DNA from 3 places in the Kitasatospora sp. NPDC059571 genome. Region 3 is predicted to be linked to each of the others. Evidence: riboswitches for the same ligand, from Rfam matches in the RefSeq annotation. Region 3 holds a riboswitch; each other region holds the start of a gene.
The links. Region 3 has a riboswitch for cyclic di-AMP ahead of ACFV0G_RS30075 (transglycosylase family protein). Riboswitches for the same ligand answer to the same signal wherever they lie in the genome.
Positions count from the first base shown of each region.

Region 1: linked by a shared signal. The riboswitch ahead of ACFV0G_RS28740 (transglycosylase family protein) and the one ahead of ACFV0G_RS30075 (transglycosylase family protein) in region 3 are both predicted to bind cyclic di-AMP.
Region 2: linked by a shared signal. The riboswitch ahead of ACFV0G_RS15120 (transglycosylase family protein) and the one ahead of ACFV0G_RS30075 (transglycosylase family protein) in region 3 are both predicted to bind cyclic di-AMP.

Region 1 covers NZ_JBHWBW010000343.1:56-5,807, forward strand. The annotation lists gene ACFV0G_RS28740 (transglycosylase family protein) at 67-1,134, opposite strand; cyclic di-AMP (ydaO/yuaA leader) riboswitch at 1,136-1,286, opposite strand; gene ACFV0G_RS28745 (DUF2306 domain-containing protein) at 2,026-2,712, shown strand; gene ACFV0G_RS28750 (glutamate synthase subunit beta) at 2,625-4,136, opposite strand; gene ACFV0G_RS28755 (MFS transporter) at 4,389-5,752, shown strand, end outside.
Region 2 covers NZ_JBHWBW010000107.1:10,908-16,659, reverse strand. The annotation lists gene ACFV0G_RS15135 (DUF501 domain-containing protein) at 1-202, opposite strand, end outside; gene ACFV0G_RS15130 (septum formation initiator family protein) at 199-639, opposite strand; gene eno (phosphopyruvate hydratase) at 742-2,028, opposite strand; gene ACFV0G_RS15120 (transglycosylase family protein) at 2,256-3,071, opposite strand; cyclic di-AMP (ydaO/yuaA leader) riboswitch at 3,076-3,277, opposite strand; gene ACFV0G_RS15115 (cytochrome P450) at 3,496-4,746, opposite strand; gene ACFV0G_RS15110 (SDR family NAD(P)-dependent oxidoreductase) at 4,902-5,330, shown strand; gene ACFV0G_RS15105 (MazG family protein) at 5,288-5,752, opposite strand, start outside.
Region 3 covers NZ_JBHWBW010000376.1:83-5,834, forward strand. The annotation lists gene ACFV0G_RS30070 (hypothetical protein) at 1-179, opposite strand, end outside; gene ACFV0G_RS30075 (transglycosylase family protein) at 315-1,475, opposite strand; cyclic di-AMP (ydaO/yuaA leader) riboswitch at 1,481-1,670, opposite strand; gene ACFV0G_RS30080 (hypothetical protein) at 1,938-4,052, shown strand; gene ACFV0G_RS30085 (MFS transporter) at 4,322-5,725, opposite strand.

The DNA of each region.
Region 1 (5,752 bases), on a different contig from region 3:
CCTCCCCCCCGCCCCCCGCCCCCCCCGCGGGGGGGGGGGGGGGCCCGCCGGTCGGGCGCGGGCCGGTCAGTGGATCTCGAGGACCTGTCCGGGGTGGATCATGTCGGGGTCCTCGCCGACGGTGGACTGGTTCTGGTCGTAGAGGTGCTTCCAGCCGCCCAGCTTGTGGGTGTCGGAGATGCCGGACAGCGTGTCGCCCTCGGTGACGGTGTACGTGGTGGGCGCCGGGGTGGCGGCCGGGGCCGGCGTCCCGGTGGTGGCGGGCGCGGCGGGCGTGCCGAGGGTGCCCGGGTCGCCGGCCGGGGTGCCGGCCTGGCCGGTCGGGTCCGCGACTCCGGGGGTGCCGGGGGTGCCGGGGGCGGGCGGGGTGGCCGTGGCGGTGCCCGGGACGCCGGGGGCGGTGGTGGTGCCCGGCGCCGGGGTGGCGGGCGTGGTGGTCGGCGCGGTGGGCGTGCCGGTCGTCGAGGTCGGCGCCTGGCCGTCCTGGGTGGGCGTGCCGGTCGGCGCGGCCGACTGGCCGGTGCCGGTGGCCTGCTCGTACACCTGCTGGCTGGTGGTCCAGTACCAGCCGCCGTCGGCGGCCTGGTACCAGTACAGGCCGGAGGCGTCGCGGCCCTGCATGCCGGGGAAGACCGGGGCCGCGCTGCCGCGCTGGACGGGGGCGGCCGGGTCCGTGGTGGCCGGGGCGGCGGGCGCGGTGGTGGGCGCCGCCGGGGTGGTCGCCGCGGGCGTGGTGGGCTGGGTGGTGGCGCGGCCCTCGCCGGTCAGCCCGGCGGAGGTGGCGCAGGAGCCCCAGTTGGCGGCGCCGCGGTCCGCGAGGATCCGCTCGGCGACCGCGATCTGCTGGTCCCGGGTGGCGTGGTCGGGCTCGGCGGCGTAGGCGTCGCCGCCGTAGGCGACCCAGCTGTGCAGGTCGATCTGGAGCCCGCCGTAGGCACCGTTGCCGGTGTCCTTGGCCCAGTTCCCGGCGCTCGCGCACTGGGCGACCGCGTCCCACGTGGTGGGGGCGACGGCGTGCGCGCCGGTCGCGGTGAGCAGCGGAATGGCGATTCCCGCGCCTGCCACGCCGGCCGCGGCGACGGCCCGCTCGGTCTGGGTGGGGCGGCGGTGGCGGCCGGAGCCGATGAAACCCATCGAGTTCCCTCTCCGCACGCCTGCGAGGTGAGCTGTCGGGTTCGGACCGGGAGGTGGCCCGGCCGCGCGAGGGCGGCTTCACCCCTAGCCGTGGGGACGGCGTGGTACGTGTGGGTCCCCCGTCCCTGCCCAGGGTCTGGTCGGTGACCCGTGTGACGCGGTGGGCAGGGTTCGGCGTGCCGCATCTCGGGCGCCCGTGCTGGCGGGCTGCTACCGGAGATTAGAGGGATCGGTGCCTCAGTAACAAGCTGGCATCCCGACAATCACACAACCATCACGAGTGCACTCGCCGAACGCGCCGGCACGGGGAGCCCGCGCGCCGGTCCGGGGCGCTCCGCGCCCTGCTGTCGCAGGTGGCGGCGGGGGTGGAGCGACGCGTCCCGATTGCCGACCCGATTCACCTGTCGTGTCCGCGTCGTCCTTATCCCGGAAATAGGGCGGAATTCCGGTCGGAATTCCCGAGCGGGAATTCGTCCGGGTTGTGGCGGGGTGGTGGCCGGAATCGGGCCCACGACCTCCGGTGCCGCGGCCGCCAGCGGATGATCATCACACGAACCTCGACGCTCCGGTGACGGTTCGTGGGCCGACCCTGCGGCCGCGCCCGGGCACCGGCCGCGCACACCCCGCCCTTTCCGCAGGTCGCCCCGCGAGCCCTCGCGCGGCCCCGGCGGCCCCCGGCGGTCCGCCGCCGCCCCTCCGTCGCCCCGCCGACCGGCCACCGTCGTCCCTCCCGCCGTCGGCCCGCCCGCGGCGTTCGGCCGCGGGCCTCGTACTTTCGGCCGATCCGGTGCGGGACCGGCGCTCGTACCCTGATCCGGTGCGTGATCCCCGCCGCCCGCTCCGGCACGAGCCCCGCCCGTCCGATCCGCCGGGCTGCTCCTGCTGAGCGCCGTGCCGGTCGCCGCCGGGGCGGCCCGGATCTCCGAACTGGCGGCCGGCGGGCCGGGCGGGCCGCAGGACGCGCGCTTCTTCGCGGCCCCGCTGCCCGTCGTCGTGCACATCGTCGCGGCGAGCGTGTACGGCGTCCTGGGCGCCCTCCGGTTCGCGCCGGGCCTGCGGCGCCGCAGGCCCGGGTGGCACCGGGCCGCCGGCCGGGTCCTGGTGCCCTGCGGGCTGGCGGTCGCGCTCTCCGGTCTGTGGATGACCGTCTCCTATCCCGACGGCCCGGGCGACGGCCGGGTTCTGGCCGGCCTGCGGCTGGTGTTCGGCTCGGCCATGGCGGTCTCGCTCGTCCTCGGGACGACCGCGGTCCTGCGGCGCGACATCGTGCGGCACCGGGCCTGGATGGCCCGCGGCTACGCGATCGGCCTGGGCGCCGGCACGCAGGTGCTGACCCGGCTGCCCAGGATGCTGCTGGTCGGCCGTCCGGGGGTCGCGGTCCGGGCGGTGCTGATGGGGGCGGGCTGGGTGATCAACCTCGCGGTCGTCGAGTGGGCCCTGCGCCGCCGTCCAGCCGGGGGCCCGGCGCGGGCCCGGGGGAGGCGGGCGGGTCAGCCGGCCGGTGCCGGGTCCTCCGGGACGATCGGACGGCTGGCCGGGGTGATCGGGGCGGGCAGGTCGTCCCGGCCGGTGAGGTAACGGTGCACGGCGGCGGCGGCTGCCCGCCCCTCCGCGATCGCCCAGACGATCAGGGACTGGCCGCGGCCGGCGTCGCCCGCGACGAACACCCCGTCCGGGCCGGCCGCGAACCGGTCGTCCCGGGCGAGGTTGCCCTGCGCGTCGATCCGCAGCCCGAACTGCTGCACCAGCCCGGTGTCGGGCTCCGGTCCGAAGAAGCCCAGCGCCAGCAGCACCAGATCGGCGTCCAGCGCGTGCTCGGTGCCGGGCAGCGGGGCCCGGCTGCCCGGCGCGGCGTCGGCGATGCGGACGGCGGAGACCCGGCCGTCCGGGTCGCCGTCGAAGCGCACCGTGGTGGAGGCGTACGCACGGATGTCGCCGTCGGCGCCGTCGCGGGCCGGCCACTGCCGGCCGGCCTCCTCGTGCGAGGTGGTCTCGTGCCGGACCTTCGCGTGGACCGGCCACGGCTGGGCCTCCGGCCGGCCGTCCGGGGGGCGCGGGTTGATGTCCAGCTGCCGTACTCCGGAGGCGAATTGGCGCACCGCGGTGCCCACGCAGTCGGCCGCGGTGTCGCCGCCGCCGATCACCACGACGCGGTGGCCCCGCGCACTGACCGGGGACTCGGCGAGGTCGCCGGCCGCCACCCGGTTGGCCAGCGGCAGGTACTCCATCGCCTGGTGGATGCCGGTGAACTCCCGTCCCGGGACCGGGAGGTCCTTCCACGCCGTGGCGCCGACCGCGAGTACCACCGCGTCGTGCCGGCTCCGCAGCTCGGCGGCCGGGAGGTCCTCGCCGACCGTGACGCCGGTGCGGAACTCCGTCCCCTCGGCGCGGAGTTGGTCGATCCGGCGGTCCAGCCGGTGCTTCTCCAGCCGGAAGTCCGGGATGCCGTAGCGCAGCAGGCCGCCGATCCGGTCGGCCCGCTCGTACACCGTGACGGCGTGGCCCGCGCGGGTCAGCTGCTGGGCGGCGGCCAGCCCCGCGGGGCCGGAGCCGACGACGCCGACGCTCCGGCCGGTCGGCCGGTCGGGCGGGCAGGGCACCTCGTACCCCTGCTCCCAGGCGCGGTCGACGACGGCGAGTTCGACGTTGCGGATGGTGACCGGCTCGGCGATGATCCCGAGCACGCAGGCGCTCTCGCAGGGGGCGGGGCAGAGCCGGCCGGTGAACTCGGGGAAGTTGTCGGTGGCGTGCAGCCGGTCCGCGGCGTCCCGCCAGTCCTGGTCGGCGACCAGCCGGTTCCACTCCGGGACGAGGTTGCCGAGCGGGCAGGCCTGGTGGCAGAACGGGAGGCCGCAGTCCATGCAGCGGGCGGCCTGGCCCCCGATGATCGGCAGCAGCGCCCCCGGCTGGTAGACCTCCTGCCAGTCCCGGACCCGCGCCTCGGCGGCACGCCGGGCGCGGAGCTTCCGCGGCGTGTTCAGGAACGCCTTGGGGTCGGCCATCGTCGGCCTCCAGCGGTGCGGTAGGTCGCTGGACCTTCGGGGGATCGGCGGTGGCGCGTATGCGCACGGTGCCGTGTGGCCACCGTACGCCTGCCCGCTCCGCGGGGGAAGCCGTGGCGACGGCCGGGCCGGGGCCGCGCGGGTCGTGACCCGGCCGTCCGCCCGCGGGTCCGTCCGGACCCTGGCGAGGCGCCGTCGCGCGCAGTAATTTAGTTGATGTCAGCTAAGTATCTTCGAGGGGGAGGGACGGCGATGACTGCACCGGACGGAGGGCCCGCGCCCGCGGCGGCGCCCGGCGGGGCCCGCCGCGGTCTGATCGGGGCGGAGCACCCGCGCTACAAGTGGGTCGCGCTGTCCAACACCACGCTGGGCATGCTGATCGCCACCATCAACTCGTCGATCGTGCTGATCTCGCTGCCCGCGATCTTCAACGGCATCCACCTCGACCCGCTGCAGCCGGGCAACGTCAGCTACCTGCTGTGGATGCTGATGGGCTACATGCTGGTGACTGCGGTGCTGGTGGTCACCCTCGGGCGGATGGGCGACATCTGGGGCCGGGTGCGGATCTACAACGCCGGCTTCCTGATCTTCACGGTCACCTCGGTGGTCCTCTCGCTCGACCCGCTGCAGGGCGGCGGCGGGGCGATCTGGCTGATCGGCTGGCGCGTCGTCCAGGCGATCGGCGGCGCGATGCTGATGGCCAACTCCGCCGCGATCATCACGGACGCCTTCCCGGCCAGCCGGCGCGGCATGGCACTCGGCGTCAACATGGTGGCCGCGATCGCGGGTTCGTTCATCGGCCTGGTGCTGGGCGGGCTGCTCGCCGAGTGGAACTGGAGGTCGATCTTCTGGGTCAACGTGCCCATCGGCATCATCGGCACGGTCTGGGCCTACCGCTCGCTGCGCGAGACCGGCGTGCGCCGCCCCGGCCGGATCGACTGGTGGGGCAACATCACCTTCGCCGCCGGCCTGACCGCGCTGCTCGCGGCGATCACCTACGGCATCCAGCCCTACGGCGGCCGCACCATGGGCTGGACCAACCCCTGGGTCTTGGCCGGCCTGATCGGGGGCACCGCCGTGCTCGGCGTGTTCTGCCTGGTCGAGACGAAGGTGGCCGAACCGATGTTCCCGCTGCGGCTGTTCCGTGACCCGGTCTTCGCCGGCGGCAACCTGGCCACCCTGCTCGGCTCGGTCGCCCGTGGCGGCCTGCAGTTCATGCTCATCGTCTGGCTGCAGGGCATCTGGCTGCCGCTGCACGGCTACGACTACGCCGACACCCCGCTCTGGGCGGGCATCTACCTCGTCCCGCTGACCATCGGCTTCCTCGCCGCCGGGCCGGTCGCCGGACACCTCTCCGACCGGTTCGGCGCGCGGCTGTTCGCCGCGGGCGGCCTGGTGGTGATGGCCGCCTCGTTCGCCGGACTCCTCGCGCTGCCGACCGACTTCGGCTACCCGGCGTTCGCGCTGCTGGTCTTCCTGAACGGGCTCGGCGGCGGCCTGTTCGCCGCGCCGAACACCGCGCTGGTGATGTCCAGCGTCCCGGCCGCCGACCGCGGCGCGGCCTCCGGCATGCGCGCCACGTTCCAGAACGCCGGCATGGTGCTCTCCATCGGCGT
Region 2 (5,752 bases), on a different contig from region 3:
AGGTCAGGTAGTACAGGGTAGGGAAGGGGGTGCCGTCGGGCAGCCGCGGGGCGGTCTCGACGACGTCCGGGTTGCCGCACGGGCAGCGGTGCGCGACGCCGCGCAGGCCGCGCGGCACACGGCCGAGCTGGGCGGCGATGGCCGCCGTGTCGCGGTCGGCGTCGGTGGCCGCGGTGGCGTCGGGAAGCTCTTCAGAGGTCATGGGGTGCTGTCTTCGTGAGGGGCGGGGGCCTGGTCGGCCAGGTCGACCGAGTCCAGGACGGTGGTGTACCAGGGTTTGGCGGCCCGGACGGGGCCGGAGCCCAGGGCGTCGGCGGAGGCCGGCCCGCGGCCGGCGGGCGCCGACGGGTCGATCGAGACGAACGGCGTCTCACCCGGCATCGCGTAGTGCAGCCGCTCGCGGGCCTGCGCCTTCACGTACTCCGGGTCCTGCCAGCGGGCCTTCTCCCGGCGGAGCTCCTCCACCTGCTGGCGGGCGTGCTCGGCCCGGGCCCGCTGCGCCGCGATCTCGGAGCGCTGGCTGAGGAACTGCCGGGTGGGGTAGGCGAGTATCGCCACCAGCGAGCACAGGACGAGCACGAGCACGGTCGCGCGGCTGGTGAAGCGCGGACGCCCCGCCAGTCCCGGGATCTTCCACATCGCTCGTACCCCTCCTGCTCACGCCGGTGCCCCGGCCCCACCCTACGGGGTGGACACCGGGGCACCGGTCCAGCGGCCGTGTGTCAGCCGCGGGGTGTCAGCTCAGCCCTCGAACTTGAAGCGCGGGAACGCGCCGCGGCCCGCGTACTCGGCGGCGTCGTCGAGGATCTCCTCGATGCGCAGCAGCTGGTTGTACTTGGCGACGCGCTCGGAGCGGGCCGGGGCGCCGGTCTTGATCTGGCCGCAGTTGGTGGCGACGGCGAGGTCGGCGATGGTGACGTCCTCGGTCTCGCCGGAGCGGTGCGACATCATGCAGCGGTAGCCGTTGCGCTGGGCCAGCTCGACGGCGTCCAGGGTCTCGGTGAGCGAGCCGATCTGGTTCACCTTCACCAGCAGCGCGTTGGCGGTGCCGGTCTCGATGCCGCGGCGCAGGCGCTCCGGGTTGGTGACGAACAGGTCGTCACCGACCAGCTGGACCTTGTCGCCCAGCTTCTCGGTCATGGCCTTCCAGCCGTCCCAGTCCGACTCGTCCAGCGGGTCCTCGATGGAGACCAGCGGGTACGCGGCGACCAGCTCGGCGTAGTAGTCGATGAGCTCGGCGGAGGAGATCGCCTTGCCCTCGAAGGTGTAGGCGCCGTCGTTGTGGAACTCGGAGGAGGCGACGTCCAGGGCGAGCGCGACGTCCTTGCCCGGGGTGTAGCCGGCCTTCTTGATGGCCTCGACGATGAGGTCGAGCGCCTCGCGGTTGGAGTCCAGGTTCGGCGCGAAGCCGCCCTCGTCGCCGAGGCCGGTGGACAGGCCGCGCTCCTTCAGCACGCCCTTGAGCGTGTGGTAGACCTCGACGCCCCAGCGGACGGCCTCGGAGAAGGACTCCGCGCCGATCGGGGCGATCATGAACTCCTGGATGTCGACGTTGGAGTCCGCGTGCGAGCCGCCGTTGAGGATGTTCATCATCGGCACCGGCAGGACGTGCGCGTTCGGGCCGCCCAGGTAGCGGAAGAGCGGCAGGTCGCTGGCCTCGGAGGCGGCGTGCGCCACGGCGAGGGAGACGCCGAGGATCGCGTTGGCGCCGAGCGAGGACTTGTCCGGGGTGGCGTCCAGGTCGAGCATGGCCTGGTCGATCAGGCGCTGCTCGGTGGCGTCGTAGCCGACCAGCTCGGGGCCGATCTGCTCGATGACGGCGAGGACGGCCTTCTCCACGCCCTTGCCGAAGTAGCGGTTCTTGTCGCCGTCGCGGAGCTCCAGGGCCTCGAAGGCGCCGGTGGAGGCACCGGACGGGACAGCGGCACGACCGGTGCTGCCGTCGTCGAGGCCGACCTCGACCTCGACCGTGGGGTTGCCGCGGGAGTCGAGGATTTCGCGGGCTACGACGACATCAATGGACGGCACGAGGCATCTCCTAGCGGAAGCGGATGAGGGTCGTTACGACCAGAGCCTAGCCGCACGGGCCCGCCGGGCCATGCCGGGCATGGCCCTGTCTCACCGTGTGGCCCGACTACTCGCCGGTAGTTCACCTGGAGGACGGCAGCCGGGCCCGGCCGGGCCTCCCCGCCCCCGCGGGCGGCGGGGCGGGGAGGCGGTGGGCCGGGGCCGGTCCGGGCGGGCCCGGTGGGGCGTCAGCCGAGCCGCAGCTGCTGGCCGGGCAGGATCAGGTCGGGGTCGGCGCCCACCACCGCGCGGTTGGCCGCGTAGAGCTGCTCCCAGCCGCCCGGCAGCTGCCGGTCGGCGGCGATGCCCGACAGGGTGTCACCGGGCCGCACGGTGTAGTCCTCGCGGCCGACCTCGGGCAGCGGTACGGCCTGGAGGGTGCGTTCACCGCCGTCGGCGGTGTCGGCCGTGTCGGTGGCGTCCTCCGGCGCCGGGCGGTCCGCGGTACCGGCGTACCGCTGGTAGATCTCCCGGTGCGCGGTCCAGTACCAGCCGCCGTTCTTCGGGTACCAGTACACGGCCGCCTCGGCGTCCCAGCCGGCCTGGCCCGGGAACTGCGGGGCGCCGGCGGAGCGGGGGCCGCCGGTACTGCCGCCCTCGGCGGTGTCGGCCTTGGCGGGCGCGCCGCCGCGGGTCAGGCCGGCGCGTTTGGAGCAGACCGGCCACGCGCCGGGCCCCTGGGACGCGAGGACCTTCTCGGCGACGGCGATCTGCTGGCCCTTGGTGGCCAGGTGGGCGTAGGCCGCGTACCTGGTACCGCCGAAGCCGCGCCAGGTGCCGGCGGTGAACTGCAGTCCTCCGTAGAAGCCGTTGCCGGTGTTGATGCTCCAGTTCCCGCCGCTCTCGCACTGGGCGACCTTCTCCCAGGTGGACACCGGTGCGGCGGTCGCACCGGCGGCGGTGAGCAGCGGCAGGGCGAGGCCGGCGCCGGTGACGCCCGCGACGGCGACCGCCTTCTGGGCGGAGGTGCGGCGGCGGTGGCGGCCAGGTCCGGTGAAGAGCATGGGTTGTCCCTCTCCGAACGCCTGCGAGGTGAGCTGTCGGGTTCGGACCGGGAGGCGTGGCCCGGCCGCGGGGAGCAGGAGGGGACCTGCTGACGCGGCTTCACCCCTAGCCGTGGGGACGGCGACGAACGTGGTTCCCCCGCCCCTGTCCTGGGTCTTGTCCGGTGTGTCGGTGCGCGGTGGACAGGATTCGGCGTTCCGCGACCGAGGCCCGCCGGTGCAGGCCGATCCGGAGAGTAGGCAGATCGAACGACCAATCACAAGCTCATATCGCCGATATCACGCAAGAATTACGACGCCGCGATTATCGCCCACGAACGAAACCGATTTGTCCGGTTTGACGGGCATTCGGGGACCCGGCGACACGCACCGCACCGACACGCCGTCAGCTGGTCCGGCCGGGTGCCCCGCCCCGGTCGCCGGGTCACCTCCCGGACGGCGTGAAGGAGACCGGGAGCTCGCGCAGCCCGCGCATGATCAGGCCGCCCCGCCAGCGCAGCTCGGCCGGGTCGGCGGCGAGCTCCAGGTCGGGCAGCCGGGTCAGCAGGGTGGCCAGCGCCGCCCGGCCCTCGAGCCGGGCCAGCGGGGCGCCGATGCAGTAGTGGATGCCGTGGCCGAACCCGAGGTGCGGGTTGTCGGTGCGGGCCAGGTCCAGGGTGTTCTCGTCGGAGAAGCGCGCCGGGTCGCGGTCGGCCGCGGCCAGCACCACCAGCACCGGGTCGCCGACCGGGATGTCCGTGCCGCCGATGGTCAGCGGCCGGGTGGCGAACCGCCAGGTGGCCAGCTCCACCGGACCGTCGTAGCGCAGCAGCTCCTCGATCCCGGTCTCCAGCAGCCCGCTCTCCCCGAGCGCCACCGACTCCTGCAGCAGTGCCCGCTGCCCGGGGTTGCGCAGCAGCGCGTACAGACCGTTGCCGATCAGGTTGACCGTGGTCTCGAAGCCGGCGAAGAGCAGGATGAAGGCCATCGCCGCGGCCTCGTTCTCGGTCAGGTGCTCGCCGTGGTCGCTGGCCCGGATCAGCCCGGAGATCAGGTCGTCGCCGAGGTCGGCGCGCTTGCGGTGGATCAGCTCGGCCAGGTAGCCGCGGATCTTCTTCACGGCCCGGCCGACGCCGCCGCGCCGGCCGGCGTGGTGTCGGATCATCATGCCGGCCCAGTCGCGGAAGTCGTCCTGGTCCTCGGCCGGCACGCCGAGCAGGTCGCAGATCGCGTAGATCGGCAGCGGGAAGGCGAACTCGTGGATCAGGTCGGCGGTGCCCCGCTCGGCGAAGGAGTCGATCAGCCGGTCGGTGAGCTGCTGCACCCGCGGCGCGAACTCCGCCACCCGGCGCGGGGTGAACGCCTTTGACACCAGCCGCCGCAGCCGGGTGTGGTCCGGCGGGTCGATGTTCAGCAGGTGGGTCATCAGGTCGGCCTGGCGCTCCCCCGGGATGCCGACCCGCCCGGTGCGGTGCGCCTGCTCGCTGTGGTGCACCGGGTTCTTGGAGAGCCGGGCGTCGGCGAGCGCCTGCCGGGCGTCCGCGTACCGGGTGACCAGCCACGCCTCCACCCCGCTCGGCAGGGTAGTGCGGTGCACCGGCGCGTGCTCGCGCAGCCATGCGTACGCGGGGTAGGGGTCGGCCGCGAACTCCCACGTGAAGAGCTCGGGCCGGTGGGTCTGGGGGGTGTCCGGCATGTTCCAGACCGTATCTTGACCCGGTCGGGCGTGAGTCTGGTCACCTGGGGGGTAATCCCTGTTGCGGAGGGTCGCGGGGTGCCTACCATCCTCCGATAACCGTGGTGACGGCCGTGCGGTGCCGTTCGCGGGGGACGCTCAAGGAGGAGCAGGCCATGCGAGTAGCCGGGGCAGTGGTGGTCATCGCGGTACTCAGCGGGGGCGACGGCGGCGACCTGGCCCGGCGTTTCGCCGCCGCGGGTGCCAGGGGGATGCTCGTCGCCGACCTCCGCCCCGGCGTCGCCGAGGACCTCGCGACCGAGCTCGACCGGCCGGGCTGCCCGGTGGTCGGCGTCAGCGGCGACGTCCACCAGCCCAGCGACATCGCCGCCCTGGTGGCCACCGCCGCCAAGCACCTCGGCCCGATCGACCTGTTCGCGGTCGCCGGCCCGCACGGCGAGCGGATCGTCCCGCTGGCCGAGCTGCCCGGCCACCTCGACCCGCTGGCCGAGCTGCTCGCCCTGGTCGGCGAGGCGATCGGCGAGGTCGTCCCGCCGCAGCGTCAGCCGCTCAGCCCCTCCGCGGCCCGCACCGCCGCACGGTAGCGGCGGGCCGCCGCGCGCAGCGCCGCGTCCACGTCGATCCCCGCGTCGTGGCCGCGCTGCGCCACCGCGAGCAGCAGCTCCCCGGCGCTGTCCGCGGTCAGCTCGCCGGGCAGCTCGTACGGGGCGTCCGGCACGGCGGTGAAGCCGGCCCGGCGGACCCGGGAGACCAGCTTCGCGGCGTACGCCAGCGCCGGCAGCCCGGCGGGCACGCCGTCGAGCACCGAATCGCGCTGCTTCTCGGCGGCCTTGAGCTCCTCCCAGTTGGCCTCCACCTGGGCCGACCCCTCCGCCCGGACGTCGCCGAAGACGTGCGGGTGGCGGTACATCAGCTTCTCCACGATGTCGCCGGCCACGTCGTCGACGGAGAACGGGTCGTCCGGGTGCTCCTCGGCGATCCGGGAGTGGAAGAAGACCTGGAGGAG
Region 3 (5,752 bases):
GGCGGCTCCCCGGTGCGGTGGGCGTCGGCGGCCTCGCCGGCCCTTGCCTCGGTGCGCCGGCCGCGGGCCAGGTAGTCCAGGACGACGAGCTCGATCGCGTCCTGCGGGCTGCGCGTGCCGGACAGCAGCATCACCTCGATCGCCTGGTCGGCGTCCAGGGTGACGGTGACCTTCGCCATGGTGGCTCCCTCTCCTCGGGTCCGTCAGGAGGATAGGGCGTCCGCCGCCGTCCGCGCGAGGGCAGGCCGAAGCCCCCGGGGCCGAGCGGCCAGCCCCGGGGGCTTCGGTGGAGAGGGGTTCGACCTCGGTACGGGTCAGATCCGGCCGGCGAAGTCCGGGGCCCAGTTCGCGATGGTCTGGGTGCGGACACCGGCGCTCGGGTTGGCCGCCTCGACGTACTTGCCGTCGCCCACGTACATGCCGACGTGGTAGACGCCCGAGTTGGAACCGTTGTTGGACCAGAACAGCAGGTCGCCCGGCTGCAGGTTGTCCAGCGAGACGCGGGTGGAGAAGTCGGCCTGGTCGGCGGCGACGCGCGGGATCGCGATGCCGGCCGCCTTGTAGGCCGCCTGGGTCAGGCCGGAGCAGTCCCAGCCGCCGTTGCCCGTGCCACCGTAGATGTACGCCTGGCCGACCTTCGACAGGGCGAAGTTGACCGCGGCGGCCTTGGAGCCGGTGACGGCCTTGGCGGCGGTCGTGGTGGTGGTGGCCGCGGCCGGGGCGGCCGTGGTGGCCGGCTTGGCGGCGGTCTGCGCGGCGCCGCTCTGCGCGGTGGCGGAGCCGCCCAGCGACAGCTTCTGGCCCGGGTAGATCGAGTCCGGGCCCTCGGTCAGGACGGACTTGTTCAGGTCGTAGAGCTTCTGCCAGCCGCCCTGCACGTGGTTGGCGGTGGCGATGCTGGACAGCCAGTCGCCGGCCTTCACAGTGTAGGTGCCGCTGTGGCCCCAGGAGCGGTGCTGCTTCCAGGACTTGCCGCTCTGGGCGGGCTTGGCGTCCTGCGAGGCGGTGGAGCCGGTGCTCGGGGCGGCGGGCTTGGCGGCCGGGGTGCTGGCGGCCGGAGCGGCCGGGGCCGGGGCGGCGGCGGTGCCGCCGGGGTTGATCGCCGGGGCGGGGCCGCCCTTGGTCAGACCGGCCTGGATGGAGCAGACGGGCCAGGCGCCGGGGCCCTGGTCGGCGAGCACCTTCTCGGCGATGGCGATCTGCTGGTCCTTGGTGGCCTGGTTCGCCTGCGGGGCGTAGGTGTGGCCGCCGTAGGCCGCCCAGGTGCTGGAGGTGAACTGCAGGCCGCCGTAGAAACCGTTGCCGGTGTTGATCGACCAGTTGCCCGAGGACTCGCACTGGGCGACCTTGTCCCAGGTGGCGACCGAGGCGGCGTTCGCGGTGCCGGCGGTCAGGCACGGGATCGAGAGGCCGATGCCGACGACGCCGGTGGTGGCGAGCAGGCGGCGGGTGCGCTTGGAGTTGATGGACAGCATGAAACAGCGTTCCTCTCCCACGCCTGCGAGGTGAGCTGTCGGATTCGGGCTGGAGTTGCCCGGCCGCAGCTACGGGCACGTCGGAATCCGACGTGTCCGCGCATGCGGCTTCACCCCAAGCCGAGGACCGGTGCTGGACCGGTCCCGGGCGACTTACCTGGTTCCCCCGCCCCTGCCGAAGTGCGTTTCGCTTTGCCAGCCGGCCCGCCGGCAGGACTCGGCGTTCGGGGCGACTGGGTCCGTGTGACCACGAACGTGGGAGGACATTAGACAGACTTAAGTTCAAACCGCAAACATGTGTGACGCCGATCACGCGTGATCTTGAATGAATTCATGATCGATTTTTCCCGGCGATTGTGATCGCGTCCGGCCGCTTCCGCACAATCCCCTTGAATGCAAAGCCGCTTGTTTATGCTTCAGGCGGCGGGGCCGGCCGCGGCCCCGGGGGAGGGCTTGCCGATCATGAAGCACCGTGCCGTGCCGCCGGCCGGCGTGCCGGGGCCGCAGGTCCCGCGCCGGGGGGGGGGGTGGCGGCGGCTGCTCGGCTGGCTCGCCGTGCCGGTCGTCCTGGCGGCGGTCGGCGGCGAGGAGCTGATCCGCCGCACGCTGGTCTCCGGCGAGGCCGCCGTGCCGCCGCTCCCGCACCCCGCCGGCGGGCCCTCCACGGCCGCGGAGAGCCGCCCCGGGGGCCTTCCGGAGGCCGGGAGCCCCTCGCCCTCCCCGCTCGACCTGACGGGCCGCCGCTGGTCCGACGCGGGCGGCTGGGGCGGCGCGGTGCCTGGCGCCCGAACCGCCGTCAGGATCTCCGACCGGGTGCTGCTCGACACCGACGCCGCCGTGGCCTCGCTGCTGATCGAGCCCGGGGGCTCCCTGGTCTTCGCCCCCGAGCGCAGCCTGACCCTGGCCTCGGCCGGGAACGTCGAGGTCCGCGGCACCCTCGCGCTCGCCCCGGCGGGCAGTGCGGTGCACACCCTGCACTTTCCCTCCGTGGACGAACGGAGCTTCGTGGGCGGCGGCATGACGGTGGCCGGTACGGACACCGGGCTCTGGGTGACCGGCGCCGGCTACCTCCGGCTCGACGGCGCCGCCAAGACCGCCTGGGTGCGGGCGGCGACCGCACTGCGGGCCGGCGACACGGCGATCACCCTGGCCGCCGTCCCCGCCGGCTGGCAGGCGGGCGACGAGCTCGCGGTGACGCCCACCGGACCCCCCGAGGGCGACGACTTCTCCACCCGATACGATCTGTGCACGATCGGACGGGTCGACGGCCGGACGGTCACGCTGACCGCCCCGCTCGCGAACGCCCACCCGAGGGTCGCCGTCGGCGCCGGCCTCGCGCTCGGCGCCGAGGTGCTGAACCTCACCCGCAGCGTCCGGGTCGAGGGCACCGCCCAGGGCCGTGCCCACGTGCACGTCACCAGCTCCCGCCGGGCCGACGTCCGGCACGCGGCACTGCGCTGGCTCGGGCCGCGCACGCCCGGCAAGGACACCTTCGCGGGGGCCCGGGTCACCGAGCCCGTGCTCGGCCGCTACGGCCTGCACTTCCACATGCTCGGCGACGCCTCCCGCGGCACCGTCGTGGAGGGCGTCGTGGTCCGCGACACCGGCAGCCACGCCTTCGTGCCGCACGCCAGCCACGGCATCACCTTCCGCAGCTGCATCAGCCACCAGACCTGGGAGGACGCCTACTGGTGGGACGGGCCGGTGGACACCCGCACCCCGCAGACGCCGTCCGACGACATCACCTACGACTCCTGCGTGGCCTCCCGCACGGTCTACGAGCCCGCCGAGCGCGGCTACCGGCTGACCGGCTTCGCGCTCGGCGCCGGCACCGGGGGCACCGCCCGCGACTGCGTGGCCGTCGGCGTGCAGGGCGCCACCGGGGCCTCCGGCTACGAGTGGCCGGAGACCAGCGAGGGCGTGTGGACCTTCGAGCGCTGCCTCGCCCACAACAACGCCCGGAACGGCATCTTCGTCTGGCTCAACGCCCAGCACCACCACACCGTCGGACCCTTCGTCGCCTACCACAACGGCGGCTGGGGCATCGAACACGGCGCCTACCTCAACGACTTCGACTACGGCCCCGGCGTGCTCTACGGCAACGCCGCGGGGGGCCTGGCGGTGCACGCGCTGGGCCGCGACCGCGGCACCGTCTTCGACGGCCTGCTGATCGACGCGGCCGGGCGGTCCGACTACGCCGTCGTCACCGCCAAACACCAGCTGGCCGGCGAGAGCGTGACGATCAGCCGGTGCCGGCTGACGGGCTATCGGAAGGCCGGTGTGGCCTTCCGCGCCACCCCGGACGGCAAACCGGACGACATCGCCGTGCTGGACTGCTCGTTCGACGGCAACGAGGTCTGGCTCGACCCGGACTCCGCGGACGGGGCGAGGATCGTGCTGCGCCGGGCGGGCGACCGGCAGGCCGTCCGGCTGGCCAAGGACGGCCCCGGCGAGGCCAGGCCGCAGTGGAACGCCACCGCCTCGCCGGAGGCCGTGGACACCCCGCCGCGCGCCGTGGCGGCACCCTCGGTGGCCCTGCGGGACGCGGCGGCCGCCACGACCCGGCTCAAGGTCTGAGCGGGCTTCGGGCGTCGGGCTCCGGGCGTCGGGAGCCGGGCGGCGGGCTTCGGGCGTCGGGCTCCGGGCGTCGGGCTTCGGGCAGCAGGCGGAGGCCGGTATCGCTGCCCGGCGACGGCGACGGCGACGGCGACGGCGCTGGCGACGGCACTGGCGACGGCAGTGACGGCGACGGGTGCGGGTGGACGGCCCGGTGCGGGAGGACGACGAGGGGGGGCGCGCCTGGGGGGGGGGCGCGCGCCCCCCCGCGGTGCGGCGAGCGGCGCCGGTCAGCAGGCGGTGGCCAGCTCGCGCCTGGGCAGCGTGCGGGGCACCACCGCGACCACCCGGCTGCCGGCGGCCGGGTGCAGGTCGACCCGGACCTTCAGGCCGGCGGCGCGGGCCAGCACGGCGGCGACCACGGCGGCGGCCGCCGCCGAGACCAGGCCGCAGGCCAGCAGGCCCAGTCGCGGGCCGTACTGGTCGGTGACCCAGCCGACCAGCGGGGCGCCGATCGGGGTGCCGCCGGTGAAGACGAGGACCAGCAGGCCCATCACGCGGCCGCGCATCTCGGGCTCGGTGGCCAGCTGGAGCGCCGAGTTGACGGAGGTGTTGAAGGTCAGGCCGAAGACGCCGATCAGAGTCAGCAGGACGGCGAAGGTCCAGTAGCCGGGTGCGAACGCGGCCAGCACCTCCAGGGCGCCGAAGGCCAGTGCCGCACCGACCAGCCGCCGCAGCCGCGGCGCGCCGCGCCGGGCCGCCAGCAGCGCGCCGGTCAGCGAGCCGACCGCCATCGCGGTGTTCAGCAGCCCGTACTCGCCGGCGCCCACGTGGAAGGTGTGGGACGCGAAGCCGGCGAGCAGGGTCGGGAAGTTGAACCCGAAGGTCCCGATGAACCCGGCCAGCACCATGGGCCAGAGCAGCTCCGGCCGCTCGCGGACGTAGCGCAGGCCCTCGCGGAGCTGGCCGCGCTGCCGGGCGATCGGCGCGGTCGGGCGCAGTTCGCTCTCGCGCATCGCCAGCAGGCCACCGATGACCGCGGCGAAGGACAGCGCGTTCACCGCGAACGCCCAGCCGCTGCCGACCGCGGCGATCAGCAGGCCGGCCACGGCCGGGCCGACCAGCCGGGCGGTCTGGAAGTTGGCGGCGTTCAGGCTGACCGCGTTGGCGAGGTCCTTGGGCGGGACCATCTCGCTGACGAAGACCTGCCGGGCCGGGTTGTCGACCACGGTCACCAGGCCCAGCAGCAGTGCGAACAGGTAGACGTGACCCGCCGTCACGACGCCGGTGACGGTGAGCACCGCGAGGCCCGCGGCGAGCAGGCCCATCGCGCCCTGGGTGGCGATCAGCAGCCGGCGCTTGGGCATCCGGTCGGCGAGCACGCCGCCGAACAGGCCCAGCAGCAGCATCGGCAGGAACTGCATCGCGGTGGTCACGCCGACCGCGAACGGGCTGCCGGTGAGGCTGAGCACCAGCCAGTCCTGGGCGATGCGCTGCATCCAGGTGCCGGTGTTGGAGACCACCTGGCCGACGAAGTAGTAGCGGTAGTTACGGATCCGCAGGGAGGAGAACATCCCCCCGGGCCGGGTGAATCTCGCCCCGGTGGGGCTCCCCGGTGCGGGGGCGGACGCGGCGGTGGGAGCCGCCGCGGGGCGTTCGCAGGGGTCGTCGTCGCCGGTGCCGGGCAGGCCCACGGGGGCGGGTGCCTGGCTCTCGGCGGC